DNA from 3 places in the Paenibacillus sp. FSL W8-0187 genome. Region 3 is predicted to be linked to each of the others. Evidence: riboswitches for the same ligand, from Rfam matches in the RefSeq annotation. Region 3 holds a riboswitch; each other region holds the start of a gene.

Region 1 (9,957 bases), 440 kb from region 3:
ATCGCCCGGAAATCCGCCGAGTACCAGCGTGCCTTCGCCTTTCCCGATTTCGATATAGTCCAGAATTTTACGGTAGGCCTTATCGTCGATGACAGGCCCTACCTGCACCGCGGCGTGTAACGGACTGCCGATAACCAGCTTCTTGGAGCGGTCGATAACCTTCTGCAGCACGGTATCATAGACGTCCTCATGCACGATGGCCCTGGAGCAGGCGGAGCATTTCTGGCCGGAGAAACCGAATGCGGAGGCGGTGATCGCGTCTGCCGCGAGGTCCAGATCGGCCTCACTGTCTACAATAATGGCGTCTTTTCCGCCCATTTCGGCGATGACGCGTTTGATCCATTGTTGTCCGGGCTGTGTCTTAGCCGCGCGTTCCTGAATCCGCAGTCCGACGTCGCGGGATCCCGTAAAGCTGATGAACCTGGTCAGCGGATGATCCACCAGATAGTCGCCCACTTCCTGGCCCGGTCCTGGCAGGAAGTTAACAACGCCCGGAGGCAGGCTGACTTCTTCCAGTAGCTCCACGAATTTGGCGGCAATGACTGGCGTGGTGCTCGCCGGTTTCAGCACAACGGTGTTGCCCGAGACGATGGCCGCCGTGGTCATGCCTGCCATAATCGCGAGCGGAAAGTTCCACGGCGGAATGACGATGCCGACGCCGAGTGGAATGTAATAGAGATGATTTTCTTCCTCCTCATGAACCGTTAGCGGCTGGGGCGCGCTCAGGCGCTGCATTTCGCGTGCATAGAATTCCATGAAATCGATCGCTTCGGCCGTATCCGCATCCGCTTCGGCACGCGTTTTTCCAGCTTCCAGCGTCATCAGTGCGGAGAATTCAAACTTGCGTCGCCGCATGATTGCTGCAGCCTTGTACAAATATCGTGCCCGTTCGCTCGGCGCGGTGTGTTTCCACGTCTCAAAAGTCCGTGCGGCTGTCTGAATGGCTTGTTCCGCAAGTTCGGTATCGGCTTGGGATACAATGCCGATGACCTGACGTTTACGGGACGGATTGACCGACTTTAGGGTACGCTCCGTATGGATTTGGGCACCGCCGATAACCAGAGGGTACGTCTTGCCGAGTTCGGCTTCGACCGCGGATAGCGCAGCATCGTATAACTTGTTGTTCAACTCGTTGTTGAAGTCCAGAAATGGTTCATTCCGAAAAGGTACTCGCATGGAAGGCCCCTCCTTAACATGATATGATTCGGAGCTTTAGGTTTATGGTCCAGCTGCTGAATGCGTCATGGTGGGGTGTTTAGAATCTCTTGGTGAAAAGCTCGATGTTAGATATGTATGTCTTTCTGCATGCCGTCATGATTTTTGCATATGAGTTAAGATAGAGTGCATTTTGGTTTGCCTTTTGCAAAGGGGGAGCTCGCATGGACGGAACCGAACTTTACCGTAAAGTGATCCTGACGGTGTCCGGTAATAAATTCGTGAAGTGGTTGTCGATCAAGTACGGCCGAAAACTGGCGGGCAGATTCATAGCCGGCGATACCTTGGGCGAGGCGCTGGATGAAATTGAGAGGCTGAATGAGAAGGGCATTCTCGTCACGCTCGATCATTTGGGGGAGGGTATCACGACGCTGGACGAAGCGGCCGGGTACCGGGAGGAGTATTTGAAGCTTGTAGAAGGGATTGCCAAGCGGGGAGTGAAATCGAACGTTTCGCTGAAGCCGACGCAGATGGGCATGGCACTGGACCCCGAGAAGGCTTACGAGAATATCAAGCTGGTGGCGAAAAAGGCGAAAGAGCACCGTAACTTCGTTCGTCTGGATATGGAGGATTCGCCGTATACCCAGGCGACGATAGACATGACGCTGCGGCTCCATAAGGAGGGGCTGACCAATGTGGGGACCGTGATGCAGGCCTACTTGTTCCGTACGGAGGAGGACGTCAAGAATTTAATCAATGCCGGTGTTAATCTGCGGCTCGTGAAGGGGGCGTACAAAGAGCCGGGAACCATCGCTTTTCAGCAAAAGCGGGAGGTCATTGACAACTATAAGAAATTGATCAAAATGCATTTTGATCAGGGTGCCTACGTTGCGATTGCTTCGCATGATGACAACATCATCGACTGGGTGAAGGTGTTTGCCGAGCAGAGTCACATAGACAAACAGGAATTTGAGTTTCAGATGCTGTACGGGCTGCGGATGAACGATCAGGCAGCGCTTGCACAGGACGGCTACCGCATTCGGTGTTATATGCCCTACGGAACGATGTGGTACCCGTATTTTACGCGGCGGCTGGCGGAGAAGCCGGCCAACCTGATGATGGTGCTCAAAAATATGTTCAAGTGAGAGGGGGAAAATAATCAATTGAAAGCGAAGCGAGGACGGTAGCTCTCTAGCTACTGTCCTAGAAGAAATAATACGCCTCCGAGCAGTCCATCAGGAAGGAACGCTCCAGCGGCAAGCTGCCTAACCGCTTACGGGTGATGTGCTGTTGCCGATTGGTCTCCAGATCGGCGAGCGCCGATACGGCGAGCTGCATCCGGGCGGATCCCCACTGGTGCTGCTTCTGGGCATAGCGAACGGCCTCGGTCACGGTCATGCCTTTCAGCCTCGTAAAGACGGCTGCCCAGCGGACTAGATCCGTGAATTCCCTGTTGCTTGGCAGCGCATATTCGGCATAACCGGCCGCGTCTTTGCAGCTGATTTTGAACAAACCGCAGTTCCAATCTCGTTTGCTCCAGGGGATAAAGCGTTCAGCCGAGCCCTGGTCGAAACGAAATATCTCCATATGGCGGATGGGCTCTACACTTAATGCGGGAACTTCGGTTTCGATAACGGATGTCAGTGCAGCCTCGATGAATTTCGTCATGATCTACGCTCCTTTATAGGAATGTTATATGCACGGTGAAAAGGCCTGGTGAGCAGAGATCCCCCGCTCTCCAGGCCTTTTTGTCGTTAGAGGCCCTGTTCCAGTGGCCGCTTCCGCTTAAGGCTCGGGTGGTGTTCTCTCTCAAAACGCGCCTACGAGGTTAGCTGACGGATTCGGGCTTGAGAGCACCCTACCGCAGTGCCTGACCATCTAGGCACTGCGGATTCACCCCATTCACCAATAGAAGCTCCATTGGCGATTTTGGTTCCCCCGTCTCCCCATCTGTCGGGAGCTCAGCGTATAACGAATGTTTCGAATAGATGGATGAATCATACGCCGGAGGAAACTAAAAGTAAATGATCATATGGGACGGATATATTCCGAAAATCGATGAAAACCGTGTAAGAAAACGTGTACATTCAGTCGTGTCATCGATTATCATGGCAAAATCTCGGTATCTCGATAGATTGCGGTAAATACAAGAAAACAAGAGAAATACATAGTATAGAGTAGTATTCGGGAGATAATGAAGCAATACTGGTCAGTTCCTGTTCGACATAACGCCACATGTGTTTTTGCTCACATTTACTTCCTGCAGGGCCAGACGTATGATACGAACTATGAATTGACGGACACCAGCGACAGGCATGCAGGCAACCGTTTCATGAAGGCCTACAGGCAGTGTGAGAGCTGCATCAGGCTCTTTTATGGATCGAATCTCGGGCGAAGGCGCCATGGGCCTTCGCTGAAATTGCAGGATGATGCGACTCTCACCGCTCGAACCTGATGCTGTGTTGTTTTGCCGGACCTGGATGTTTAGTCAATGGCTAATAGAATAACATGCTACTCGTTTTCAATTTTCGCTGAGTCCTTGAATGGAAAAGGAACGGGGGAACCAGTCGGGAGATGAATCTATCTCTCAGGGGTGAATCCCATGGACAAGATAACGGTCTATGGGTAGGGCGACTCTCACGCCCGAATCCGTCAGCTAACCTCGTAAGCGTATCGAGAGAGGCAACGATTGTCGTGGACTTGGGCCACGGTGTATTTCACCGTGTCCTATTAAGGAGCCTGCGGGAAGAGTTCTTCTCTTTCCACAGGCTTCTTTGTTGTTGTCTTCTCTTTCCGAACTTAGGAGGAGAACAAAAGATGGAGAAATCGCAGGAGTTTATCCTGGTATCCGCACCGAACAAGGCCGGGGAAGAATTTATCCGCCAGCTGATCTTTAAGCGCATTTCGTTTGTGGCCATAGCCAACAACCGGGTTGAACAGGAGAGGCTGCATGAGCTGGGCTGCACCAACATGATACTAATCGATACAAGGGACGAGCAAACCTGGATCATTCCCGAGTTTCCCGTCAGCAAGGTGTTTCTGTTCGAGAGCAGCTTGAATCTATGCTGCCGCTATTTACGGATTTGCCGGACCTGGACCACAGAGTCGATTTATGTGATTACCCATTCCAGCAATCCGCGATTGATATACAAAGGGCTGGGTGCCGATGTGGTGCTTCATACGAACCATCACCAGGTATCCTTCCTGATTTCGTCCATTGTCAGCTAAGGTCTTGGCTGATATCACAACGAGGTTTTAGGAGGTTATATTCATGCAGGATTTATATATGGTGCTCATATTGGGAGGAACCTACGGACTGTTCATGCTGTTCATGTCTTGGTGTGGGCGCGTGGTTTCTGAACCGGAGGCGGATTAACCATGATGATCATTTTGGTATGCACGCTCTTTATTTTTCTGTACTTGATTTATGCGCTGATTCACCCTGAAAAATTCTAGGGAGACAGCTGAAGGAGGAAGGCATTCGCCATGGGCATTTTACAAATTGCCATCGTTATACTCGTTCTGGTGCTGCTGGTAAAGCCGCTTGGAACTTATCTATATCAGGTGTTTCGCAATGAAGGCAATGGAACGGACAGATGGTTCTCCTGGGCGGAGAAACCGATCTTCGCACTGATTGGCTTGAAAGAACGCAAGGGAATGACGTGGAAAGGTTATGCCATCAGCTTTGTGATGACGAATATCGTGCTGGTCGCGTCTGGGTATTTGATTCTGCGGTTGCAGAGAGTACTGCCCTTCAACCCGAATGGCATCGATAATATGGAATCGACCTTGTCGTTCTCTACGATCATCAGCTTTATGACCAATACGAATCTTCAGCATTACAGCGGGGAGTCGGGGTTATCCTATATGGCCCAGATGGCTGTCATTACGATGATGATGTTCACGTCTGCGGCAACCGGGCTCTGCGTGGCGATTGCTTTTATCCGGGCGGTGACTAGCAAGGGCTCAACCGTCGGTAATTTTTTTGAGGACTTCGTCAAAGCTCACACCCGGGTGTTCATCCCGGCTGCGTTCATCATTGCAATGGTACTGGTTGCGCTGCAGGTGCCGCAGACCTTGAAGCCTACGCTCAGCGTCACGACGCTGGAAGGTAGCGAGCAGCAAATAGCTGTAGGGCCAGTAGCTGCGCTTGAATCGATCAAGCATCTGGGCACCAACGGCGGCGGGTTTATGGGAGTGAACTCGGCACATCCGTTCGAGAACCCGTCCCCGCTGACCAATGTCATCGAAATCCTGTCCATGTGGAGTCTCGGGGCGGCACTTCCGTATACGTTCGGTTTATTCGCCAAGAGCCGCAAACAGGGCTGGATTATTTTCTCGGTGATGATGACCTTGTTTATCGCTTTCCTGTCGCTGAACTATGCCGCTGAAACCAATGGCAATCCGGCGCTGAACCGCTTGGGCATCGATGCCTCGCAAGGCAGCATGGAGGGCAAGGAGGTCCGGTTCGGGGTTGCTCAATCTTCTCTGTTCACGACAGTGACGACCGCGGCCACAACCGGGTCGGTCAACAACATGCATGATACACTCACGCCGCTTGGAGGGATTACGCCGCTGTCCCTGATGATGCTGAACTCTGTTTTTGGCGGAAAGGGCGTTGGGCTGATGAATATGCTCATGTACGCGATATTGGCGGTGTTCCTGGCCGGTCTTATGGTTGGTCGAACCCCCGAATTTCTAGGCAGAAAAATCGAGGCGCGGGAGATGAAGCTGATTGCGATTGTTATCCTGGTGCATCCATTTATCATCCTGGCTCCGACCGCCCTTGCGCTGATGACGGATGCAGGGCAGGCAGGCATTACCAATGCGGGCTTTCATGGCATCTCGCAAGTATTGTACGAATACACGTCTTCCGCTGCCAATAACGGTTCCGGATTTGAGGGTCTGTCAGATAACACGCCGTTCTGGAACATTACAACAGGACTGGTCATGCTCTTCGGCCGTTACATTTCGATGATTGCCCTGTTGGCGGTGGGCGGCTCGCTGATGCGGAAGCAATGGGTTCCCGAGACGCTTGGGACGTTCCGGACAGATAATAAGCTGTTTGCCGGCATTCTCATTGCAGTGGTTCTGATTATCGGTGCATTGACCTTCCTGCCTGTACTTGTGCTTGGTCCGATTGCTGAGCATCTGACGATCCGTTAATAGAAAAGGTGGCCTATTACCATGAATAATACGAGAAAAAAAGTGATGTCCAAAGAGATGGTTCGTCAGGCGCTCAAGAAGAGCTTCACGAAGCTGAACCCCGTCCTGATGATGAGAAATCCGGTCATGTTTGTGGTGGAGGCCGGCACCCTGGTTGTTTTGCTGATGACGTTATTTCCGTCCTATTTCGGGACAGAGGGCAGTATCGGATTTAATCTGACGGTGTTTGTGATTTTGCTGTTGACGCTGCTGTTCGCTAACTTCGCAGAGGCTCTTGCCGAAGGACGCGGGAAGGCGCAGGCCGACTCCCTTAAGCAATCCAAGCAGGAAATGACGGCTCATAAAGTGATGGAGAACGGAGGGGTACAATCCGTACCATCCACGGATCTTCGCAAAGGAGATATCGTGATCGTTACGCAGGGCGAGATGATTCCCGGGGACGGGGAGGTCATTGCGGGCCTTGCGTCCGTTGACGAATCGGCGATTACCGGCGAGTCCGCGCCCGTCATTAAAGAAGCCGGCGGCGATTTCAGTTCGGTTACCGGGGGTACCCGGGTTGTCAGCGATACGATCAAAATTCGGATTACGAGCGATCCGGGGGAATCGTTTATCGACCGAATGATTTCGCTTGTTGAAGGAGCCGCCCGCCAGAAGACGCCGAATGAAATTGCTCTGAACACGTTGTTGATCGTCTTAACGCTGATTTTCCTGATCGTTGTCGTTACGCTCGCACCGATTGCGAAGTATCTTGGCATCGAGCTGTCCGTTCCGGTGCTGATCTCGCTGCTGGTGTGTCTCATCCCGACCACGATCGGGGGCTTGCTGTCGGCGATCGGGATTGCCGGCATGGACCGGGTGACGCAGTTCAATGTGCTGGCGATGTCGGGCAAGGCGGTGGAGGCAGCCGGTGACATCAATACAATGATTCTGGATAAGACGGGTACGATTACGTTTGGTAACCGGATGGCCAGCCAGTTGATTCCCGTCGGCGGTGAATCGCTTGCCTCGGTTTCCCAGTGGGCAGCCGTGAGCTCGCTGCAAGACGAGACGCCGGAAGGACGCTCGGTATTGGAGCTGCTGAAGAAGGAAGGACTTGAAGTGGATGAAAGCATGGCGGCTGGGGCGGAATTCATCGAATTTAAGGCTGAGACCCGGATGAGCGGCATGGATCTGCAGGATGGACGGAAAGTCCGCAAGGGTGCGGTGGATGCCGTCAAGGCGTGGGTGCAGTCGCAAGGAGGTTCCATCCCTTCGGATTTGACGCCAAACAGTGACGCCATCGCGACAGAGGGCGGAACTCCGCTCGCTATCGCCGTGGATAACCGCATCTATGGTCTGATCTACCTTAAGGACACCGTGAAGCCGGGCATGAAGGAACGGTTTGAGCAGCTGCGCCGGATGGGCATCAAGACGATTATGTGCACCGGCGACAATCCGCTCACCGCGGCGACGATTGCCCGTGAAGCAGGTGTCGATGATTATATCGCCGAGAGCAAGCCCGAGGATAAGATTGCCGTCATCCGCCGAGAACAAGCCGAAGGGAAGTTAGTAGCGATGACCGGTGACGGTACGAACGACGCCCCGGCGCTGGCCCAGGCCGATGTGGGGCTGGCGATGAACAGCGGTACCACCGCAGCCAAGGAAGCGGCTAATATGGTGGATCTGGATTCAGATCCATCGAAGATTATCGAGGTGGTTGCCATCGGCAAGCAGCTGCTAATGACGAGGGGCGCGCTGACCACGTTCAGCGTCGCGAACGATGTCGCCAAATATTTTGCCATCATACCGGCGATGTTTGCAGCCGCCATCCCAAGCATGAATGTTCTCAACGTCATGGGACTGGGTTCTCCCATGTCGGCGATTCTGTCTGCGCTGATCTTTAATGCCGTCATTATCCCACTGCTGATACCGCTTGCGATGAAGGGCGTAGCCTATAAGCCAATGAGTTCGTCGAAGCTGCTTCAGCGCAATGTGCTGATCTATGGCTTAGGTGGCGTGATCGTACCCTTTATCGGGATTAAGCTGATCGACATGATCGTCCATCTGTGGATTTAGATATGATCATCGTAGCAGGCATATCGAGATAACTCGAAGATTGCTTTACGTGGAAGATATCAAGGGAAGGATTGAGGAATTATGAATAATCCATTGCAGCAATCATCACCGGCGCCTCATACTAAGGCGGGTTCCGCCCGTGTCTCCCTGGGCATTGCCGTAAGAACGAGTCTTGTATTTATCGTGTTATGTGGAGTTCTCTATCCGCTGGTTACGACAGGAGCTTCGCAGCTGCTCATGCCGAAGCAAGCCGGCGGCAGCTTGGTCACGGATTCCGGCGGAAAGGTGGTTGGATCGGAATTGATCGGCCAGAACTTTACGGAACCTCAATATTTTCACGGCAGGGTGTCCAGCATTGAATACAACGGAGCCGGCTCAGGCAGCAATAACTACGCACCTTCCAATCCGGATTTGATCGAACGAACGAAGGCTTCGATTGAAGCATGGAAGGAGAACAATCCGGACGTTCCGGCGAGCAAGGTGCCGATCGATCTGGTAACGAATTCCGGCTCCGGGTTGGATCCTCACATATCGCCTCAGGCAGCGGATATTCAGATTCCGCGGATCAGCAAGCTGACCGGAATTGCGGAGGCAGAGCTTGATCAGCTGGTAAAGGAACATACGGAGGGACGGGACTTGGGCGTGTTTGGTGAACCGCGCGTCAATGTATTGAAGCTGAATCTGGCTCTTGCCGAGCTTCTTGATTGATCATGGACCCATTTCGGAGAAAATCGCCGGAGGAAATCTTAAGGTCGATTGCGAAGCTCCACCATGGGAGACTCAAGGTATATATCGGGGCTGTGAGCGGTTCGGGAAAAACCTATCATATGCTTCGCGAAGGACAGACTCTAAGGCTGCAAGGCATCGATGTCGTCATATGTGCCGTATCCACGATGCAGCGTCCGGAAACGGTGGAGCAGGTCCGGAATTTGGAGCGGGTGCCCAGCATTCATTGGGTGGAGGACGGCGTAGAGAAGAAGGATCTTGATCTGGATCTGCTGGTGCAGCGCAACCCGGAGGTGGTGCTTGTTGATGGGCTTGCCCATCGGAACCGGAAGGGAGCGCGGCATGCCACGCGGCTGGATGACATCCGATTCCTGTTAAGTCGGGGGATCAGCGTCATCACGACGGTCAACGTGTATGAGCTGGAGGACGTGCAGGGCATTGCCTCCAAGCTGACAGGCATTAAAGCCAGCCATACGGTACCGGCTGATACGCTGGAGAGCGCCGATGAGGTGGTGCTCATTGACGTAACACCCGAAACGATGCTGGAACGGGCACAGGATGGCCTGCTTGGAGGCGGCAGCGTATGGAAGCAGGGCAATCTGGCCGTGCTCCGGGAGTTGACGCTCCGTCTTGTTGCTGAAGGAGTGAGCCATTCGCTGGAGCGGTACCGCAAGGAACATGGGCTCGTCGGTCCATCGGGAGCCCTTGAGCGAATACTGGTGTCCACCCAGTACCATTGGAACGGGTCTATCTATATGCGACGCGGGCAGCAGATCGCGAAGCGATTAAACGGCGAGCTGTTGGCCGTCACGTTTGTGAAACCGGGATTGGAGCTTACCAAAGAACAGGCTGCCT
Region 2 (9,957 bases), 1.2 Mb from region 3:
TCAGGCTAATACCCATCAAGATGCTATTAAAGATGACATGGGAGAACATGGCCGCCAAATACCCATATTTCAAAAAGATGTAGCTGAACAGCAAGCCGATGATAACCAGTTCAATGGGCCGGGAAATTACAGGGTATATCGGATAAAGCGTATGCCCGAGCGCCCAGATGAGCGAGGTAATCAAACTGGCAACGAACGTATTGCGGACGATCTTTTTCACCATTTTGATTCCGAACAGTCGATAGACGGCCTCTTCGGATATGCCGGCCAGCCAGGCCATCAGCGGAAACAGCCAAGGATAGAGCATGTTGTAAGGCGACTGTGTGGCATCCGTGGTGGACCATGTATTTAAGGTTAGGCCCAGAACGATAAAGATAATGGATTGGACCCCAAGCAGGATGAAAGCCCACATATATCCCAGCTTCATGCTGTCCAGTACATAATGACCGTATCCGGGTTCTTTGGCGCGCGGCCATGGATTGAGCCCGTCTTCTTTTTGCCATAGTCCGTTGCCCCCGACAAGGGAGAAATAGAGCAGGGCGGAGAATATGAGCGAATAGACCGCATAGAAAATCATCATCCCGAATATACCAGTTTGCGACATCCCCTCGGATTTGAAAACGGGAATCAGATTATACGTATTTAGCATCTGAATGATAAACAGCAGCACCGCTAGGAACAGGCCGCGCTTAAACGACGTATAGGCTCTGGTCTTTACGCTGTACACAATGGCAAGAATGCCAAGGATGAGGGTGAACAGGCCATACCCTGCGAGTGTCAGCAGCGTTGCATCCTGAGTCTGCTTGTTGACATAGGCGGAATGGGCGGACGGGACTGAGAAGGATGGCTCATAGGAGCGTAATTTCCCATGTTCGAAGGTGAAACGGTGCTCCAATCGGGAATCGCCAATCTTGGATTCCGGGTCCACATATCGAAGCCGGGGTTCCCCTTCCCGCGTAACCAGCTCAAGGCGCGACAGGTCATAGCCCGCTCGCTGGAGCCAAGGCTCCGCGAGCGCTTGCTTCTCGGCTAATGACATGCCGTCCTCGACGACAAGCAGCATCTGCCTTTGTACATCGCCCTTGTTCAGCTCAATCCGGTCATAGCTGGAGCGGGCGTAATCGTACGAGAAGCCGACGATGCCTGAATTTTGCATGTGCACGTCCACATTGAGGGCATCCCCTCCCGGTTCGCTGAAGCGAACGCGGTATACGTCATAGGGATATTTGGCTTCATAGGTTTTGTTGTATTCCGAAAGTTTCTTTTCCTTCGCCAGATATCCGTAAAGTTCCGATTTGGATTGATATGTAACCAATGTGTCATCCGTTTTTGCAGCCGTAAACTGCAAATGCTCCTGAGCAAAGCTTGAAGCCGCTTGCCGAGCCTGCTCCTTGGATATGATATTCGGAGATGCCATCTCGGTAGAATCCGGATTCGTCGACGGAAACACCTGAAATAATAGGAACAGAATCAGGCCGACTGCGGCAGGCGCGATGAGCTGTTTGAGATTGGGCTTCAGCTTCAAGGGCTCTCTTGCACGATTCATGAAATTCCTCCTCTAGGAAAGTTGATACTCCCACTGGTATTCGATATGCCTGATTAAGTACGCATAGAGTCAATATAACATAGTTATGAAAGTCATAAGCAGCTTATCCCAATATCCGGAATAATGAAACAAATCGATGAAAATGAATGAAAGGTTTCGAAAACGTTAGAGAACCCTATGCTTGTATTCTTGAATATGCCCAATTCGCGCTCTTTTAAAGATTTTTTGGGTGAAAAACGGCATTGGGTTACGTACCAGATTGCGTTATAATCACATCATGCTTCAAGGAACCGAATATTCCAGCCGAATTTCGTACTGAAAATGGGGGAACCATGTAATTGGGGTGAATTTCATTATTCCTAGAATAATGAATAGGGCGACCTGTGGAAATGCCCGAATCCGTCAGCTAACCTCGTAGGCTGCAGCACAGGAACCAGACCGTAAAGGGCACTGCGTTTTCCAGTGTCTTTTTTCTTGATTTTTTTTAAGAAGGTGACCGATTGAACTCTAAATTTAACTGGCTCAGGTTGTCTCCGCCGCAGATTCTCGTGCTTGGTTTTGCGGCTATTATCTTCATCGGGACGGCGCTGTTAATGCTGCCGATTTCCACAAGTACAGGTGAACCGCTTGAATTTATCGATGCCTTGTTCACTTCGACATCGGCAACATGTGTAACGGGTCTGGTTGTGGTGGATACAGGAACGACATTCAGTTCCTTCGGAGAAGTCGTGATTATGCTGCTGATTCAGATCGGCGGGCTCGGATTCATGACGATGGCTACTTTATTTGCCTTGGCTCTGAAAAGACGCATCTCGCTCAAGGATCGCCTCATTCTGCAAGAAGCGATGAATCAGTCCTCGATGGAAGGAATCGTAAGGCTGATTCGCAGAGTGTTGTTGTACTCCCTCATCATCGAGGCCTGTGGTGCCATCATTCTATCGATCCGCTGGGCGTTTGATATGCCGATCGGCCAGGCGATTTATTATGGCGTTTTTCATGCAGTCACGATGTTTAACAACGCCGGTTTTGATTTGTTTGGTGATTTTCGGAGTTTGACCGGGTATGTCTACGATCCTGTAGTCAACATAGTCGTGATGTTTTTGATTGTCTCAGGTGGGATTGGTTTTATCGTATTATCCGATCTGATTGATTTCCGAAAACAGCGGAGACTTTCCTTGCACTCCAAAGTGGTGCTCACCATGACGGCTACCTTGCTGCTGGTTGGATTTATCGTCATTCTTATATTTGAATTCACCAATCCGAGGACGCTCGGCTCTCTGAATTGGGGCGGAAAATTCTTCGGTGCGTTATTCCAGTCCGTAACGCCGCGTACAGCTGGCGCGAATACTATAGATATTACGGGGCTTCGACAGGCCACGCAATTTTTTATCGTGATTCTGATGTTTATCGGAGCATCCCCAGGGTCAACCGGTGGCGGTATCAAAACAACAACCTTCACCATTATGGTGGGGGCGGTTATCGCCATGATGCGCGGGCGTGAAGACATCGTCATGTTCCGTTATCGCCTGGCCCAGGAGCGGGTGCTCAAGGCACTGACCATTGCATTATTGGCACTGCTGCTCGTTCTAATCGTATCGATGATTCTGTCAACGACAGAGGAAGGGAGCTTCCTGGAGATCCTATTCGAAACGACATCCGCCTTCGGTACGGTGGGTCTCTCCATGGGTTTAACGCCTGAACTGACGGGATTCGGGAAGATTTTGATCAGTATTACGATGTTTGCAGGGCGATTGGGGCCTTTGACGCTTGCTTATGCACTGGGGCCAAAAAAGGGTAAAGAATTATATCGTCATCCGGAAGGCAAAATGATTATTGGATAAGGAGTACAGGAGAGACATGAAACCAAAGCAATTTGCAATCATCGGTTTGGGACGATTTGGCGCCAGCCTGGCGCTTGAACTGATGGAACAGGGATATGAGGTGCTCGGCATCGACCGCAGTGAAGAGGTTGTCGAGGATATGAGCGAACTGCTGACGCACACGGTGGTGGCGGATGCTACGGACGAAGAGGTGCTTAAATCGCTCGGTATCCGTAACTTCGACTGCGGGATTGTGGCGATCGGGAACGATATTCAGATGAGCATCTTATCCGCCATCTTGTTAAAAGAGCTTGGTGTCGCCATGGTCGTTGCTAAGGCGATTTCAGTGCTGCACGGCCGGGCGCTGGAGAAGCTGGGCGTGGACCGGGTGATCTTTCCGGAAAGGGATATGGGGATCCGGGTAGCTCACCAACTTGTCACGCCCAACCTGCTCGACTATATCGAATTATCCAAGGACTATCTGATTGTGGAGATGACGGTCACGGACTGCATGGACGGAAAAACGCTTAGCGAGCTCAATACGAGGGTTCGCTACGGTGTCAGCGTGGTGGCCCTGAATAAACAATCCGGCATCATCGTAGCGCCAACAGCCATGGATGTGGTGAACTCCGGCGACATTATGGTCGTTATCGGCTCCAATGATAATGTGGATCTCTTTGAGTCTGAGGTCGTGAATATGCTCGAAAAATAAATAAAGAAGAAAAAAACCTGACGACCCTATATACCGTCAGGTTTTCTTCGTTTTATCCTCCTCCAGCTTACGGAACAGGATTTCCGTTTCGTCAATCCAGCGGCTGGCTGCCTTGCTCAGCTCCGAGGCTTGGCCGTAGATCAGCGAAGTTGTTCGCCGGGTTTCAATGAGTGCCGGAATATGAATGTCGACAAGCCCGTTATCGGACAACAGCTGCGGTCTCAGATAGGATTTGGGCAGAAGAGCGGCTGCCTTGCAGGTCGGGATGAGCCTGACGATCGCTTCGAAGGAATCGATCTCCATCCGAATATCCGGCATAATGCCCCAGCGGTGGAACAGGTCATCCGTCAACTTGCGGTACCAGGTGCCGGTTGAGAAAATGATCATCGGCAAGCCTTGAAGCTGCTCGATGCCGACATCCTCGATCTCCGCCAGCGGGTGTGAAGACGGGATGACAAGCTCCAGATGGTCATCAAACAGCGGAATACAGTTTAAGCCGGGCTGGTTGATGGAGGAGGCGACAATGCCGACATCGACCCGTTTATCTCTTACATAAGAAACGATCTCATGGGTCTTGCCGGTGATCAGCTTGATTTCGGCCGCGGGATGACGCTCCATGAATGCGTTAACGAGCGGGGGCAAGGTGGTCTGCAGTGTGGTTAGGCTGGCCCCCAGGTTGATCGAGATCTGATCCCCCTCCCGGTAATGGGCCAACGTCTGCATGAATTTGATCTGCTGCTGGCGCTGCTCCAGGGCAAAGGTGTACACAATCTGTCCGATGGAGGTAAGCTCCAGCCGTTTGCCGCGGCGGTTGAACAGCTGCAGCCCGAGCTGGTCCTCCAGCTTGGCTATTTTCCTGGACAGGGCTGGCTGTGACAAGTTAAGCAGCTTGGAGGCTTGGTTTATGCTGGATTGCTCTACAACGACGGCGAACATGTCCAGTTCTTCAAACATGGAATTCCTCCTATATAAAATAGACATATGTGCAAAACATTGCTTATGCGTATAGATTATAACGATTAATAATTATATTGCAATTCCATTATAAGAAAAAAAGGAGTAACATGAAACATGACACAAGTTGTTCACACGATTGCCGAAATAGGCAGCTTTTTGTCGTTGCAACGGTTTTAGGACAGGGTAAGTGTAATTGTTCTGGAAATAGGAAAGATTGAAAATGAAAACGCTGCACATTGGAAAGGGGAACGTCGACTGATGAAAGGGTATTATTCCAGAAAGCTGCATTCTTTACTCGGTGTCATACCGCTTGGAGCATTTTTGCTCAGCCATATGATTTCCAACTATAAGGCTTTCGAGGGTGGAAAGGAAGGCTTTGCAAGCGCGGTCCATTTTTTGAACAGCATGCCGCTGATATTTTTCCTCGAGCTGTTCCTGATCTGGCTGCCACTGCTATATCACGGTGTCTACGGGTTATACATTGCTTACCAGGCAAATAACAACGTGGGCAATTTCAACTATGAACGGAACATCCGCTTCACCGTCCAACGGATCACCGGCGTTATTACGTTCGTTTTTGTTATCTGGCATATGTACGATACGCGTTTCCAAATCATGATCGGCAAAATCACGCATGACGATTTGGGCGCGACCATGCATGGCATCATGAACAATCCGATTCTGTTTACTCTGTACGTCATCGGCGTTGTGTCGGCAGTCTTCCACTTCACAAACGGCCTGTGGGCGTTCCTCGTTAGCTGGGGCATCACCGTCGGTCCACGCGCGCAGAAGGTATCCACTTACATCTGCATGGGCTTGTTCGTATTGATGAGCGTGCTGTTTGTTCTGGCTATGACAGCATTCCGCAGTTCCGAATTCGAGGCGGCGACAGCAATGATCGATGTAGTTAAGACAGTCTTAAGTTAAGGGGAGTGAACGAAAAATGGCATCTAATATTATTGTAGTGGGTGGCGGCCTCGCCGGGCTGATGGCAACCATCAAAGCGGCAGAAGCAGGAGCTCACGTTCATCTATTCTCACTTGTACCTGTTAAACGCTCTCACTCCGTGTGCGCGCAAGGCGGCATCAATGGAGCCGTGAATACGAAAGGTGAGGGTGACTCTCCTTGGGAGCACTTTGACGATACGGTATACGGCGGCGACTTCCTTGCGAATCAGCCTCCGGTCAAAGCGATGTGTGAAGCGGCTCCGGGCATTATCCACTTGATGGACCGCATGGGCGTTATGTTTAACCGTACGCCGGAAGGTCTGCTCGATTTCCGCCGTTTCGGCGGAACGAAGCGTCACCGGACGGCATTCGCCGGCGCAACGACCGGACAGCAACTGCTCTATGCGCTTGACGAGCAGGTTCGCCGCTGGGAAACTGCGGGTCTTGTGACCAAGTACGAGAACTGGGAGTTCCTGAATGCGATCATCGACGACGAAGGCGTATGCCGCGGTATCGCTGCCCAGGATCTGCGCTCGATGGAGATTAAGGCGTTCAAAGCTGAAGCCGTTATACTCGCAAGCGGTGGTCCTGGTATTATTTTCGGTAAAACGACCAACTCGGTGATCAACACGGGAACAGCGGCCAGTGCCGTTTATCAGCAAGGCGTGCATTATGCGAACGGCGAGTTTATCCAGATTCACCCGACAGCCATTCCAGGCGATGACAAGCTCCGCTTGATGTCGGAATCGGCACGTGGTGAAGGCGGACGGATCTGGACCTATAAAGACGGCAAGCCGTGGTATTTCCTCGAAGAGAAATACCCTGCTTACGGAAACCTGGTGCCGCGTGACATTGCTACGCGTGAAATCTTCTCCGTCTGCGTCGATATGGGACTTGGGATCAATGGCGAGAACATGGTCTACCTGGACCTCTCCCATAAAGATCCGAAAGAGCTGGACGTAAAGCTTGGCGGTATCATCGAGATCTATGAGAAATTCATGGGCGACGATCCGCGTAAAATCCCGATGAAGATCTTCCCGGCAGTCCATTATTCCATGGGCGGCATGTGGGTCGATTACAACCAAATGACGAACATTCCCGGGCTGTTTGCAGCCGGAGAATGCGAGTATCAATATCACGGTGCGAACCGTTTGGGAGCGAACTCCCTGGTCTCCGCCATTTACGGCGGTATGGTGGCCGGACCGAAAGCGATTGAATATGTCAAAGGCTTGAAGAAGTCCGCTGAGGATGTTTCCTCCACCGTATTTGACCGCGTAGCGAAAGAGCAAACGACCAAGTATGAAGGCCTGCTCAAGATGGAAGGAACCGAGAATGCTTATGTGATCCATAAAGAGCTCGGCGAATGGATGACCAACAACATGACGGTGGTTCGCTACAACGACAAGCTTGAAGCTACCATCGGCAAAATCAAGGAATTGAAGCAACGTTACCGCAATATCAATATGACGGATACCTCCCGCTGGAACAACCAGGGCGTGGCGTTCACACGCCAGCTGTGGAACATGCTGGAGCTGTCCGAGGCCATGACGCTGGGTGCGCTTCTCCGTAACGAAAGCCGGGGCGCTCACTACAAGCCGGATTTCCCTGATCGTAACGATGAAGAGTTCCTCAAGACAACCAAAGCAACCTGGACGCCTGATGGACCACAGATTTCATACGAAGAAGTGGATGTTTCCTTAATCCCACCGCGTATTCGCGACTATTCGAAAGACAAGTAAGAAGGAAGGGGGATTTACGATGTCTCAAACGGCAGCCGCCTCAAAGAGCGTTAAGTTTATCATTACACGTCAGGACAATCCGGAGACGAAATCCTATACTGAGGAATTCGAAATTCCGTACCGTCCCGGCATGAACGTCATTAGTGCGCTGATGGAAATTCAGCGCAATCCCAAAAATGCACAGGGCCAAACCACCGCACCAGTATGCTGGGACTCCAACTGCCTTGAAGAAGTGTGCGGAGCTTGCTCCATGGTCATTAACGGCAAGCCGCGCCAAGCGTGTGCGGCATTGATCGATAAGCTGGAACAGCCGATTCGGATTCAGCCGATGAAGACGTTCCCGGTTGTAAGAGACTTGGTTATCGACCGCAGTCGTATGTTCACGGCCCTCAAGCGCGTGAAGGCGTGGATTCCGATCGATGGTACCTACGACCTTGGCCCCGGACCTAAAATGGCGGAGAAGAAGCGTCAGTGGGCTTACGAGCTGTCCAAATGTATGACATGCGGTGTATGTCTTGAGGCTTGCCCGAACGTCAACGAAAAAACAGACTTTATCGGACCAGCCGCTATTTCCCAAGTTCGCTTGTTCAATGCTCACCCGACAGGTGAGATGAACAAGGAAGAGCGTCTGGAAGCGCTGATGCAGGACGGAGGCATCGAGGGCTGCGGCAACTCGCAGAACTGCGTGCGTTCTTGTCCGAAGGGCATTCCGCTGACTACGTCGATTGCGGAAATGAACAAGGACACAACCAAACATCTGTTTAAGCGCTGGCTTGGCGTTTAATCGGTTTAGCTTCAACACCAAGGCGTCTGACCGGGGCATGGCTTCGGGCAGGCGCTTTTTTTGTTGTATGATATAAAACATGTGTTTATTAGGATATTGAAATGGAGATGAGTCACTTGATCATCGAAAAACCGATTACGATAAAGGATATAAGCGATGACCTGCTCGCTCTTGGCGTACGGAAGGGAATGACCCTGCTCGTCCATTCCTCGCTCAAAAGCGTGGGCGGATGGATTGTCGGTGGTCCGGAGGCGGTTATACTGGCCCTGGAAGACGTACTGGGCGATGAAGGGACACTGGTGATGCCAACGCAGTCTGCGAACTTAACCGATCCGAAGACATGGGGAAATCCTCCGGCCGACCCAAAATGGTGGGATTTGATCCGCGAGAGTATGCCTCCCTATGACCCAGATCTGACCGTTACATCAGGGATGGGGATCATTCCGGAAGTGTTCCGTAAACAAGAAGGGGTCATCCGAAGCCGTCATCCGCATGTTTCGTTTGCAGCACGCGGCAGGGATGCAAAGGCACTTATGCAATCCCATCCGCTCGATCATAGCTTGGGCGAAGCCTCGCCGCTGGCACGCTTATATGAAGCGGGTGCTTACGTGCTTATGCTGGGTAGTGGCTATGGCAATAATACTTCCTTCCACCTTAGCGAATACCGCACGGATTGGGCTGGCAAGAAAGTGGTAACCGCCCACGCGCCAGTACGCAGGATGCAGGGAATAACAAAGTGGGAGGCATTCCAGGATATCAACTATCATTCCGACGATTTTGAAGCGATTGGAGCATCGTTTGAAGCGCAATGTCCCGATGCATATAAGCATGGTCGTGTAGGAAAGGCAGACTGTGTGTTGGCAGAACAGCGGGCGATGGTGGATCATGCTGCGCAGTGGTTGGAGAAGAACCGTTAGATCTAAAGCAGTTGGACGGCTTTCGTTCGACTCGCTGTACGTGTTTTGTCGCTATTTTTAACAAAAGATCAGGTGGAGATGAATGTAGTTTAAAGCGAGCAGGGGCCGACTACCAGCGACCTTCAGGTGCATAAATACCGTTACGAGGGTAATAAAGACGTAATGGTGCGGGCTGCCGTTTGAGGGCCACAAGCCAAAGGAGGGACTTGAAGATGTCATGGTGGATGTGGCTGCTCAATTTGACGGGCTTCCTGCTGTTGATTTATTTGTTCTACAGTATGGACAAGAAGTGGTCCAGCAGGCCTTTGCTGCTTGCTCCACTGCTCATTTATGTCCTGGTATCGGTTGAAGATTTGCTGGGGTGGATCGATCTGATGAACGTGGTGCCCGGTGAAGGCGGCATGCGCGCTCTGATCCTGCTGTTTGCATTATGCTCCGTTATTTTTTATGTGCTGTATATATTCGATAGAATTGCAGACTCCGTCAATCAGCATGTTGATATGAAAACAACCTTAGTTCGGATTAGCATGGCGGC
Region 3 (9,957 bases):
TTATACAAAGCGAGAAGGGAGGCACCTTTCAGAACCATGCCCACCAGTACCGCGACGATACCGATTATTAAGCCTATAATTGTTGAAATTTCCATACCACACCTCATCCGTGAGAAATAAAATAACGAATCCATTCGTCAGAACGGTTCTCATGGAGAACCGGACCCCTTTTGTGGGGCGTTATCCTATTTATCGTCAGGTCGGGCTTTTTTTTTAGTTGTAATTTCCGGTATAATGGAAGGAAGGGAAACGAAGCTAAGTACGGCAAGGAAAGGAGTGATGGAGATGGGCGTTAAACACGGAAGAGATTACGGCGAAATTCTGGCAGAACTGACCGAGGCGGTCGGACGAATTACCGACAGCTATGTCTTCTTTGAAATGGAAGCTGAGGATTGGGACAATCTGGGTGAAGCCGAGAGAAATGAGGTTCATGAAGCGCTGGCTGAGGATTTGTTCTATGCGCTAGGCACAGAGCCGGTGATTAATGTTGGCAGCGGCGTGGTCATGCATGATCAAACGAACCATCGAATACATATTTTGATTGGTGAAGAAGAGTTGGCCTTTGTGGCTCTTGTGTAATCACTCCAGTTATCAACAGATACAGGGCAGAATAGAATAGATGACAGAAAGACCATATTACGTGTAAGTCGGCTTTAAGATAGGTTTTTTTCGGGGAGGAAGATAAAAGATGCTTTATACGCAGCAAGAAGTAGAGGCTCATCTGGAAAAGCTTGAGGGTTGGGAATTTGAACAAGGGAGATGGATTGTACGGAAGTATACCTTCTCCTCCTTCATGAAGGGAATTGCTTTTGTTGATGAAGTGGCAGCTATTTCAGAAGCTTTCGGACATCACCCCTACATCACCATAGATTATAAAGTCGTTACACTTCGTCTCACCTCTTGGGACGACGGTGGCATTACGGCTGTGGATATTAAGGAAGCGCAGCAGTTTAACGAAGCCTATGAGAAGAGTCGTTCGAAGGATGGCAAGGCGGCACAATAGGAGGGGGACGGTTAGTCCCCTCAGAGGTCCCGAATATGTAAAAACACGCTTGCGCCGGGAAGAGCTCCAGGTGCAAGCGTGTTTTGCGTATAAGCTGATTTATTTTTTCTCAGCAAGGTATAGCGCGATGTTTGCGATTTCTTCGGGCTTAAGTTGATCTTTAAAGGAAGGCATTCCCTTACGACCTTTGGTTACAACGTTGAAGATTGCGTCCGCATCCATGTGTCCGCCTACTTGATTCAAAGCCGGCCCAGCGCCGCCTTGAAGTTGGTCGCCGTGACAGCTAATACAGCTTGCTTTCATTGTGGCTTCCGCTGCGGCAGCATCGAGAGTCACTTCCGGCATGGTCGGCTTCTCTTCCTGAGCCACCTGTTCCTTACCTGGGAGCGTAAACATCAGCGCGATAGCCAACGCACATGCGACGAAGAACAATCCGCTCATGATCCATTTTTGCATCGTCATATCGTCCCTTCTATGTATACTGCACTCTTGCACTTGTCTCCATTATAAACCAACATCCATAGACAGCATAGCCAGTTGTGACAAAAAAAGCAACTATCCGGCGCGGCTTCATAAAAAGTACACAAAATTGTGCTTTTTCATATAGACAAAGATTACTATTCCTCATTAGCCGGCGGCTCATACACCATACAGTGGAAAAGGGCATTTCCCGTTGGTGTAAGTCGCTCATACGTATCGGTGATATGAAAGCCTGCCTTTTGATACGTGCGGATCGCGCGCTCATTCCAGGTCAACACCTCAAGGTCGATTTCGTCGACAGGCCGCCTCCGCCTGGCTTCCCGAACAATCGCCTCCATAAACCGTTTACCCATTCCGCGCCCGCACCAATCAGGCCGCATGCCAAGTCCGATTCGTGTCACCTCGTGCATCGGAAACAGCTGGGCAAATCCCCACAGGGCCTCCCGTTCATCCAGAATCGAGATGTACTGCCTCTGGCGAATGTCGGGATCGCCAAACTCGACCTCAAGTCCTTTCATCTGCTCCCAGGGAAGAAAGCCATAGATATTATAGGGAGGAGGATAGGTCCAGGCGCATATTTCCTTTGCGTGCTCTTCACGCATGACTACGGTGTGAAATGAAATCGGTGTTGCATCCATTGGTGAAGTCCTCCTATCGTATATATGAATGATAACCCTTTTCCGAATATCCAAGTCGCATCAAAAAGCCCGTCAAAGAGAGGTAAGGGCTCCTTTAACGGGCAAGCAGTATGTATAGGGATGATTAGCCTCTAAAGCTTAGGATGATTCACCAGCCGACTCTTCATACGTATCATCGCTCATGATACGCTTTGCACCCACGTATCGCTGATCATAGTACTCCTCTGCAAGGCGGTTGATAACCACGCCGCGGTTGGTCGAGGCATGGGCAAATTTGTCATCGCCGACATAAATGCCGACGTGGGAGATGCCCTGGCCCGATGTGTTGAAGAACACCAAATCGCCAGCGCGCAGATCCTTACGGGACACGCTTGTCCCCATGTCGAATTGAGAGCCGGATTGATGCGGGAGCTTCAAACCGAGTTTGGCATATACATACATGGTGAAGCCGGAGCAGTCAAATCCGCTCGCGGTCGTACCGCCGTAGCTGTATCGTGTACCTAGCACCTTATCGATTTCCTGATCCAGCGCACTATCAGCAAACACGCTGCCAACGCCCAAAGTGAATAGCAGTGTGATACTAAGGGCTGCTGTTGATAATGTTTTCTTCAGCATGGAAAGCTCCTTTTCGCTGCCGCGAGGCATAGCAATCTATGTATTAAAGCACTTACATTAATGACAAAGTTGTTACTGCGTCCATTCTATCAGACAGTAAGCGGGATTGGCAATTATTTCTTGATGAATTTTGCTATTTTTCAATCGTATTAGCTGTCGAAGCGTCAGATAAAATCAATATTTTCCCAAAACGGTGTTTAATGAAGAGAGAGAAGGGTATATAAAGAATAAGAGGATATTGGGGATGGAATAACCAAACGAAGTCATTTCAATATCTTCATTCATTTTTTTTTGAAAAGTGGAAACTTTTTCGTTGTCTTAAACGTTATAAAGGTATACACACAATCAACAAAAGAAAAAAGCCGCTGGATGAGATCGGCACAATCTCATAAACCCAGGGCTTCTTATAAGAGTAAATCAATAAAGTTCCAACATTAATTGTAGTTCACAGCTACAGATTTGTACGTATTCTGACTCATAATTCTCTTAGCGCCTACATATCGGTTGGCGTAATAGCTCTGGCTTAGCGGACTGATCATGACACCACGCGAAGATGAGGAATGAGCAAATTTGCCGCTTCCAACATAAATACCCACATGAGAGATACCTCTACCGGATGTGTTGAAGAACACGAGATCGCCAGCTTTCAGGTTGCTCTTGGATACTGCCGTTCCTACTTTGTATTGAGCTGCAGACGTTCGCGGCAGGCTAAGGCCAAGCTTCTTGTAAACATAGCTGGTGAATCCGGAGCAGTCAAAACCATTCGTTGTGGTTCCACCCGTTTTATAAGAGACACCAATGGCTGGTTTGATTGCTGTATTTAATTTGGAATCGGCGAAAGCGCTTCCGGTCCCTAATGTGAGTGCGAGTGCGAGGCCGAGAGAAACAGCCGTTAACTTCTTTTTCAAAACAAAAAGCTCCTTCCATTGCCTGCGAGGTTAGCTTAAGGGTTCGGTTGAAAGGTCCCCTATGATCCCTCTCTTGCGAGATCAATTCACCCAAAACGGATCCCCCGCTTCCCATATCGTTATGGGAATTCGGCTCCTTAAAATGTTGATGAACCCATTCATTGACGTCTGACGTTCCAACATAGTTAACGAATTTACATCGTTCCAACAAAAAAGTTACAGTAAAGATGACAAAGTTGTTACTAACATATTCGTTATTTTAGCAGAGTATTAACAATTTGGCAAACGAGGAAAGATCATTTTTAAACAAAAAAACCTGTCCCCATCTTGGGGAAACAGGTTTTTTTGTAATTTGGCGCTCAGAAATTTGTAATATAGAGGATAAATGAATGCTTATTCTTTGTAAAATCAAGCTCGAGATAAAAACGTGTCACTTCGGATTACAGCTTATTCGCGAGCATGATTCACCATATCAGGGTAACGAATTGTAACGATTAAGAATGCTGTGAGGAGGAATCTCTCCACAAATGATATTGGGTGGAAATTACCCAAATTTGGAATAATCCATTCAGGAAATAAGAGGCCTGCTGAATAATTAAGCCGATCAACCCGGCCCAGAAGAGCGAAGCCGAGCTCAGGAGCAGCAGAATGATACAGGCTGATCCGCCGATGGTGATGGACAACAGCACTGCCGTGCCCAAGCGGCGGAAGAGTGCCAGAATAGAGCTGATCATACCGAACCCCCCAGTGCGCCCGAATTGCATATAGAGCAATAACAGGCGGATCAGATAGGCGTACAAGAACCACCCAGCTGCATAGGGCAGTGCATGAAGCAGCAGAACAGGCTCTTGAATCCCATTCAGCAGAATCGGAAGGATTTTGGGCAGAATCCAGTAACCGGGCGCAAAGGTGAGAATGAGCTCTATCAGATAGAATAGCGTTACGGGTTTCCACAGTTTCCGCATGCCAATGAAGAAGAATAAACCGCGCTCGCCCTTAGCTTCCTGGTGAAGGTTGTAGAAGATGCCGGCCCGAATGAGCGGGGTGAAGATTATCCTGATCAAGAGCAAACCGGCCAGAAGCCATGCGTAGGTGTGGACCGTGCTGCTCAGGGATAGGCTCATCTCGCCCTCGTAGAAGAATAAAAGACGGCTGAGCTCGTTAGGGGCAGAATCCGGATATCGCATAAGAAGGGGAACGACTGCCGATTTTACGAGTCGGTACAGGCAGTATCCCCACAGCAAACGGTATAAGAAGAGCAGAATCGAGACGTATAGCTGGTCTTTAACACTGATCCACCCTTGGCCTGCGTAACTTTTCATGTGCTCCCCCCTCACCATGACAGGCTGCCGAACAGCGTCTCCACAAGCTTGGTAATACTGAGATTCCAGCGTGTAACCACCTTCGGATCCATTCCTGCCTTCATATAGTTATTGATGTGTTTATTCTCTAGGACGATGGAATATTTCGGATCAACCATGGCCCAGGCGAGCGGAGTGCTGTACTCCAGGGTGTAAGTAACTTTTCGGTCCTTGCCGCTCCAGGTTCGCTCCACCGTTTTGCCGTCCTCAAAGGCGAACACGATTGGCACATCGGTTATATCCCCGTCCCTGCTCGTTATCTTGACCGTAGATTCATACCGAGGATGTTCCGCCGTGCCTTTATTTTTGGTTTTGATCACGTCGATGGCAACGTCCGCCATCTGGCTTCCATATACATATTGGTCAAAATACGGCTGCCAGGACGTTTTGCTTACTTGCTCTACAACTTTCTGGAAGTCGGACGTGGTCGGGTGCTTGAAGCGGTATTTCTGGGCGTACGTATGAAGAATCTTCTCCATCATCCGCGGACCGACCTGTCGTTCGATGCCTTGCAGCACCAGCTTGCCCCTCGTGTAAACATTCAGTGCGTAGTTTTCGTGCGAGCTGTATTTCCAGGATTCCATCTTCAGCGGTGCAGGGGAAGTGATGGATGCTCCCTGAGCCGCCGTATTGGAGGTAATCCCGTATTCTTTTTCCATCACTCGTTCTTCTGCATAGGTTGCGAAGGCTTCGTCCAGCCACGCTTCCTCAAATTCGTTACTTGCGATCATTCCGTAAAAATATTGATGGGCAATTTCATGAATGACGGTCCGCTCCAGCTCATATCCCGGCGAATCGTTTTTGGCCCCGAAGGCCGTGACCAGCGTCGGGTATTCCATGCCGCCTGCACCGTTGCCCGATTCTGGCGGAACGACGATGGACAACGTGGAATACGGATAGGTTCCGTACCATTTTCCAAACGAAGCGAGTGCCGACTTGGCAGCATCAAAGTAACGCTCCTTTAAGTCTTTATGGGCTGGATCGAGATACAGCTTGATGCGGACGCCCGGTACGCCTGGTGCGGAGAATGCTTCTTCTGCCGTGACAAAGTTCGGCGATGCCGACCAGGCAAAATCATGTACATCATCCGCATAGAACTGATAAATTTTTTCCCCGTTAATTTTTTGGGCAGGCTTGGTAGGGAATCCAGTCGCAGCAACAATGTAATTTTCGGGTACTCTGATGCGAACGCTATAAATGCCGAAGTTAGAATAGAATTCGGAGTTGCCATGGTATTGATGAAGATTCCAGCCTTCCTCTGTTCTTCCGCGAAGACCAGCCGGTTCATAGACCGAAATTTTAGGAAACCATTGCCCCGCCATAATAAAATTCTCGGTGGTACCCATGCGAGCAAATATTTTGGGGAGCTCGACCTCAAACTCCAAGTGAATGGTGACACTCTCGCCACTCTTGATGGGTTTAGGCAATCGGAGCTTGACAAGGCTGTGATCCTTGATGTTACCGTCGTCAGGTTGGACAAATTGAAGGCGATGGGTCAGGGCCAGACCTTCGGTTGTTTTCACGCTGGTAATCGTCATGGAGCCGAATCCGTCGTCTGGCATGGGATCGGAACGAAGCCGGCCACCCGATTCCTTCATAAAGGTCGTATCATTGGAAGCAAATGCATTGGGGTACAGATGAAAGTACAGCTCGTTTACGCTTTTTTTGCCTGGATGAGTCCAAGTGAGCGTCTGTTTGCCCTTAAGCTTGTTCTCCTCAGGCTCGTACCGAACATCCATATGATATTCCACTAGTCGGTCGCTTAAGGCCGGAGCGGGAATATTAGGCTGCACCTTAGGCGGTGAGAGAGGGGCCTTCTCCACAGCAGAGACGGAGGGCTTGCCCGCATTTGGGGCAAGAGCAGACGCTGAGGACCCTGGATTCAGAAATATCGGCATCGATCCTGCAAGCAAACCTATGGCAAGCAGGGATGATAGAAAGACTTTAGCACGTGGTGGGACCATATCGAACAACCTCCCGTTGACAAGCATCTAGTGCATGTATATGTTTGCTTTTGGGGGATTATTAGTTAAAATAAAATTATTGGGACAAAGGTTATCAATTTAGCAGCTGATACGTAAGAATCGGCTCTGATATAGGAGGTCGGCAGCAGTGGAGAATGAAGAGCAGAAGCAGGGTGCGAAGAAACCGATTGCTTTGAATATTATTAATAGTAAGAGTAAGCATAAAGGGTTTGGATCAGGCTCCATCGATCTGAACAGTCTGTCGCCTGTCATTATCGACAATGGCGAGGCCCGAGTTGATATTGGAGCCATGCATGCGAAGAGTAAGGTGGAGAAGGGTATCCGTTTCAGCATGAACCGGGATGAAGTGCCGAATGGACGCCAGGTATGGATCGTGTGGGTCGCTGTAGACCGTACCGCCGAAGGACAGCATTATGCAGGCATGACCGCCTGTGAAATGTGGATCGACCAGGAGGCCCGTCGTGGTTGGAAGATCCTCGCCGATCATGTGAATAAAATGGATGCGGCGATGAAGCGCAAGATCATTCTGGATGGCCTTGGCGACGTCGAGAAGAAAGCACTGCGTGAGCTGCTGATTTCACGTAACGAGGAATGGTGGAATGCAACACCAGAGGAATTCAAGGAAGCCCTTCGAACCGAGGCATGATACCATAAATAAAAGTGATTATTCTAGATGCTAAAGTGGAAAGACCGGTTGGATTCGTGAACGAATCCCGCCGGTCTTTTTGTCATTGCATATGGTTAGAATGGAAGGGTGTAGGTCCGTTTTTCTTTTTGACCGAGAAACGGATTATTGTATTGGAACGTCAGCTTGCCGCCGGCATATCCGATATACGTTAAACCGTCACCAATGAAGCCCACCTCGTTCGGCGGCATTTCCTCAATGACCTTGATGGTTTCCTCATCTAGAAGTTCAGGATAGATAAGCTTCGCTGTCTTGCCTGTCGGATGAACGATATATAGGGTCGCCTTCGTGTAGGGTCGGACGAGCAGGAAGTCCTGTTCGATCGCTTCTACGATAAAACTATCCTCTACTCCCGTGAGCGCGGCCAGGTCATAAGATTTGACCGTTTTGCCTGTCGGATGAACCAGCTCAAGCGTACTGCCGTTCATCATGGCAATATTGCCTTGGAAACTGAGTTGGTCTGGTTTGTAGTTTATTCCGGCAAAATTGGAATGATTGGTTTTGGATAGCTTCAGGATTTTGTTGTCCTGAATGAGCACCCGATATCTTCCCTCATGAATATGAGGTTCGCCGTAATAATTGGACAAGTCGACGACATAGGTATTGCTGTTGATACGATGTGCGCTTAAGCTGACTTGATCGATCTCCTCAACGGGGATCATGCCAACTTGGGCTGGCATGGATCCAACTTTACCCATGGACAGCATCCCATTCTCGCGATTTACCCAGAACAGCATATTGGCCTTGGAAGCATAGGCGTATTTTGACCAAGCATCAAAGGTCGTTCTAAGTCCGGATTTACTGTCATACTTCAGAGGAATACCGAAGGCTTTGGTAATCAGACTGGCTGGAACATAAGTCACGCCTTTCTTCACAACCGGAGCCGCTTCGAGCTTCAGAGCGGTCCCTTTGGCATTGACTGCGCGCGACTGTCCGATGGTAATGCGAACAGACTGTGTCGGGCTGTTAATGTACAGTTCGTTTTTTCCCGGGGTAATCAAATGTAGCTGCAACTGTTCGGAAACTTCCTTCAATGGAATGAATACAACGCCTTTATTCGTATAAGGTTTATGTTTCACATCCAGCGTGCTCCATGTTACCTTGCTCTGTGATGTGGAGGCTGCTGCCGCATGGGCAGGAATCGTTGTGAGCGATGAGGACGTAAGCAATAAAGACATGGCTATGGATGCGGTACCTGCTAATTTGATGATTTGCACGGATTTCATATCATTTCCTCCTTCTGGTTTTCACACTCCCGTCTATATAAACGGCTAAATAATGGAAAATGTTTCACCCCATCACAAAATCATGTAAAAAAGGATATACGCGATGGCGAAGGATTAGAGCTGGCGCGCCAAAGGGCGAACTAAAAAAAACGGAGCTGCCCTGAAGGGGCGAAGCTCCGGTGATATCAATATCCTGATTTCAGCTCCTGATCCTTGCCAAGCAGAATGGTGAGACCCAACAAGGTAACGATAATGGTTGCCCCCATGTCCGAAATGATGGCGATCCACAGGGTCAGCCATCCTGGGATCGTAAGCAGTAAAGCAATGGCCTTCAGCGACAAGGAGAGCCCGATATTCCACTTAATAATCTGATTGACCCGTCTTGCGGTTTGGATGGCCCCTGGCAGCTTGCCAAGGTGATCCTGCATTAATACGACGTCTGCCGTTTCGATGGCACTGTCAGTCCCTTTCCCCATCGCGATACCCAGATCGGCAGCGGCCAATGCAGGGGCATCGTTAATACCATCACCAACCATGCCGGTTTTTTTGCGGGAAGAGAGCTCCTTAATCTTGGCAACCTTCTGTTCCGGCAGGAGGCTTGCGAATACCCGAGATACACCGGATTGCTTCGCAATCGCCTGTGCGGACTGCTCGTGGTCGCCTGTCAGCATGACCGTATCCGTGATACCGGCCTCATGGAGCTTGCGGACAACGGCTTCGGTCTCCGGTCTGATCTCGTCGGCAAGGCCGAACTGACCTAATACGCGATCCTCGCTTACGGCGGCAACGATCGTATAGCCTTGGGCCTTCATACGCCGAATGTCTTCCTCTACGGCGCTGATATGATCTTGCGGGCCGTTCACATGCTTCAACACTTCCTCGCTTCCGACCCAGAACAGTTTCCCACCAATTTCAGCTCGAATGCCTTCACCTGGCAATACCGTTATCTGTTGAGGTTCATTAAACATGCACTGCGGATTCTTGATCTCCAGATGCTTCATGACGGCTTTAGCCAACGGATGAAGAGAAGATTGCTCAAGTGCGCCTACAACGGCA

Evidence for each region. Region 3 has a riboswitch for cyclic di-AMP ahead of MKY48_RS00495 (C40 family peptidase). Riboswitches for the same ligand answer to the same signal wherever they lie in the genome.
Region 1: it holds a riboswitch for cyclic di-AMP, as region 3 does, so the genes downstream of both, MKY48_RS02400 (hypothetical protein) here and MKY48_RS00495 (C40 family peptidase) in region 3, are expected to answer to the same signal.
Region 2: it holds a riboswitch for cyclic di-AMP, as region 3 does, so the genes downstream of both, MKY48_RS28495 (TrkH family potassium uptake protein) here and MKY48_RS00495 (C40 family peptidase) in region 3, are expected to answer to the same signal.

What each region holds. Positions count from the first base shown of each region.
Region 1 is NZ_CP150206.1:538,299-548,255, forward strand. It holds gene pruA (L-glutamate gamma-semialdehyde dehydrogenase) at 1-1,176, opposite strand, end outside; gene MKY48_RS02390 (proline dehydrogenase family protein) at 1,380-2,300, shown strand; gene MKY48_RS02395 (hypothetical protein) at 2,359-2,823, opposite strand; cyclic di-AMP (ydaO/yuaA leader) riboswitch at 2,957-3,132, opposite strand; cyclic di-AMP (ydaO/yuaA leader) riboswitch at 3,675-3,842, shown strand; gene MKY48_RS02400 (hypothetical protein) at 3,973-4,383, shown strand; gene kdpA (potassium-transporting ATPase subunit KdpA) at 4,642-6,321, shown strand; gene kdpB (potassium-transporting ATPase subunit KdpB) at 6,343-8,376, shown strand; gene kdpC (potassium-transporting ATPase subunit KdpC) at 8,458-9,084, shown strand; gene MKY48_RS02420 (histidine kinase) at 9,087-9,957, shown strand, end outside.
Region 2 is NZ_CP150206.1:6,271,446-6,281,402, reverse strand. It holds gene MKY48_RS28500 (CPBP family intramembrane glutamic endopeptidase) at 1-1,546, opposite strand, end outside; cyclic di-AMP (ydaO/yuaA leader) riboswitch at 1,838-1,982, shown strand; gene MKY48_RS28495 (TrkH family potassium uptake protein) at 2,047-3,387, shown strand; gene MKY48_RS28490 (TrkA family potassium uptake protein) at 3,404-4,078, shown strand; gene MKY48_RS28485 (LysR family transcriptional regulator) at 4,115-5,032, opposite strand; gene MKY48_RS28480 (succinate dehydrogenase cytochrome b558 subunit) at 5,294-5,962, shown strand; gene sdhA (succinate dehydrogenase flavoprotein subunit) at 5,979-7,721, shown strand; gene sdhB (succinate dehydrogenase iron-sulfur subunit) at 7,741-8,505, shown strand; gene MKY48_RS28465 (AAC(3) family N-acetyltransferase) at 8,622-9,422, shown strand; gene MKY48_RS28460 (ion channel) at 9,635-9,957, shown strand, end outside.
Region 3 is NZ_CP150206.1:99,578-109,534, forward strand. It holds gene motA (flagellar motor stator protein MotA) at 1-95, opposite strand, end outside; gene MKY48_RS00470 (hypothetical protein) at 286-579, shown strand; gene MKY48_RS00475 (4a-hydroxytetrahydrobiopterin dehydratase) at 689-1,003, shown strand; gene MKY48_RS00480 (cytochrome c) at 1,103-1,459, opposite strand; gene MKY48_RS00485 (GNAT family N-acetyltransferase) at 1,621-2,121, opposite strand; gene MKY48_RS00490 (C40 family peptidase) at 2,260-2,733, opposite strand; gene MKY48_RS00495 (C40 family peptidase) at 3,171-3,644, opposite strand; cyclic di-AMP (ydaO/yuaA leader) riboswitch at 3,649-3,789, opposite strand; gene MKY48_RS00500 (hypothetical protein) at 4,139-4,966, opposite strand; gene MKY48_RS00505 (M1 family metallopeptidase) at 4,978-6,969, opposite strand; gene MKY48_RS00510 (YwhD family protein) at 7,118-7,636, shown strand; gene MKY48_RS00515 (copper amine oxidase N-terminal domain-containing protein) at 7,732-8,901, opposite strand; gene MKY48_RS00520 (heavy metal translocating P-type ATPase) at 9,087-9,957, opposite strand, start outside.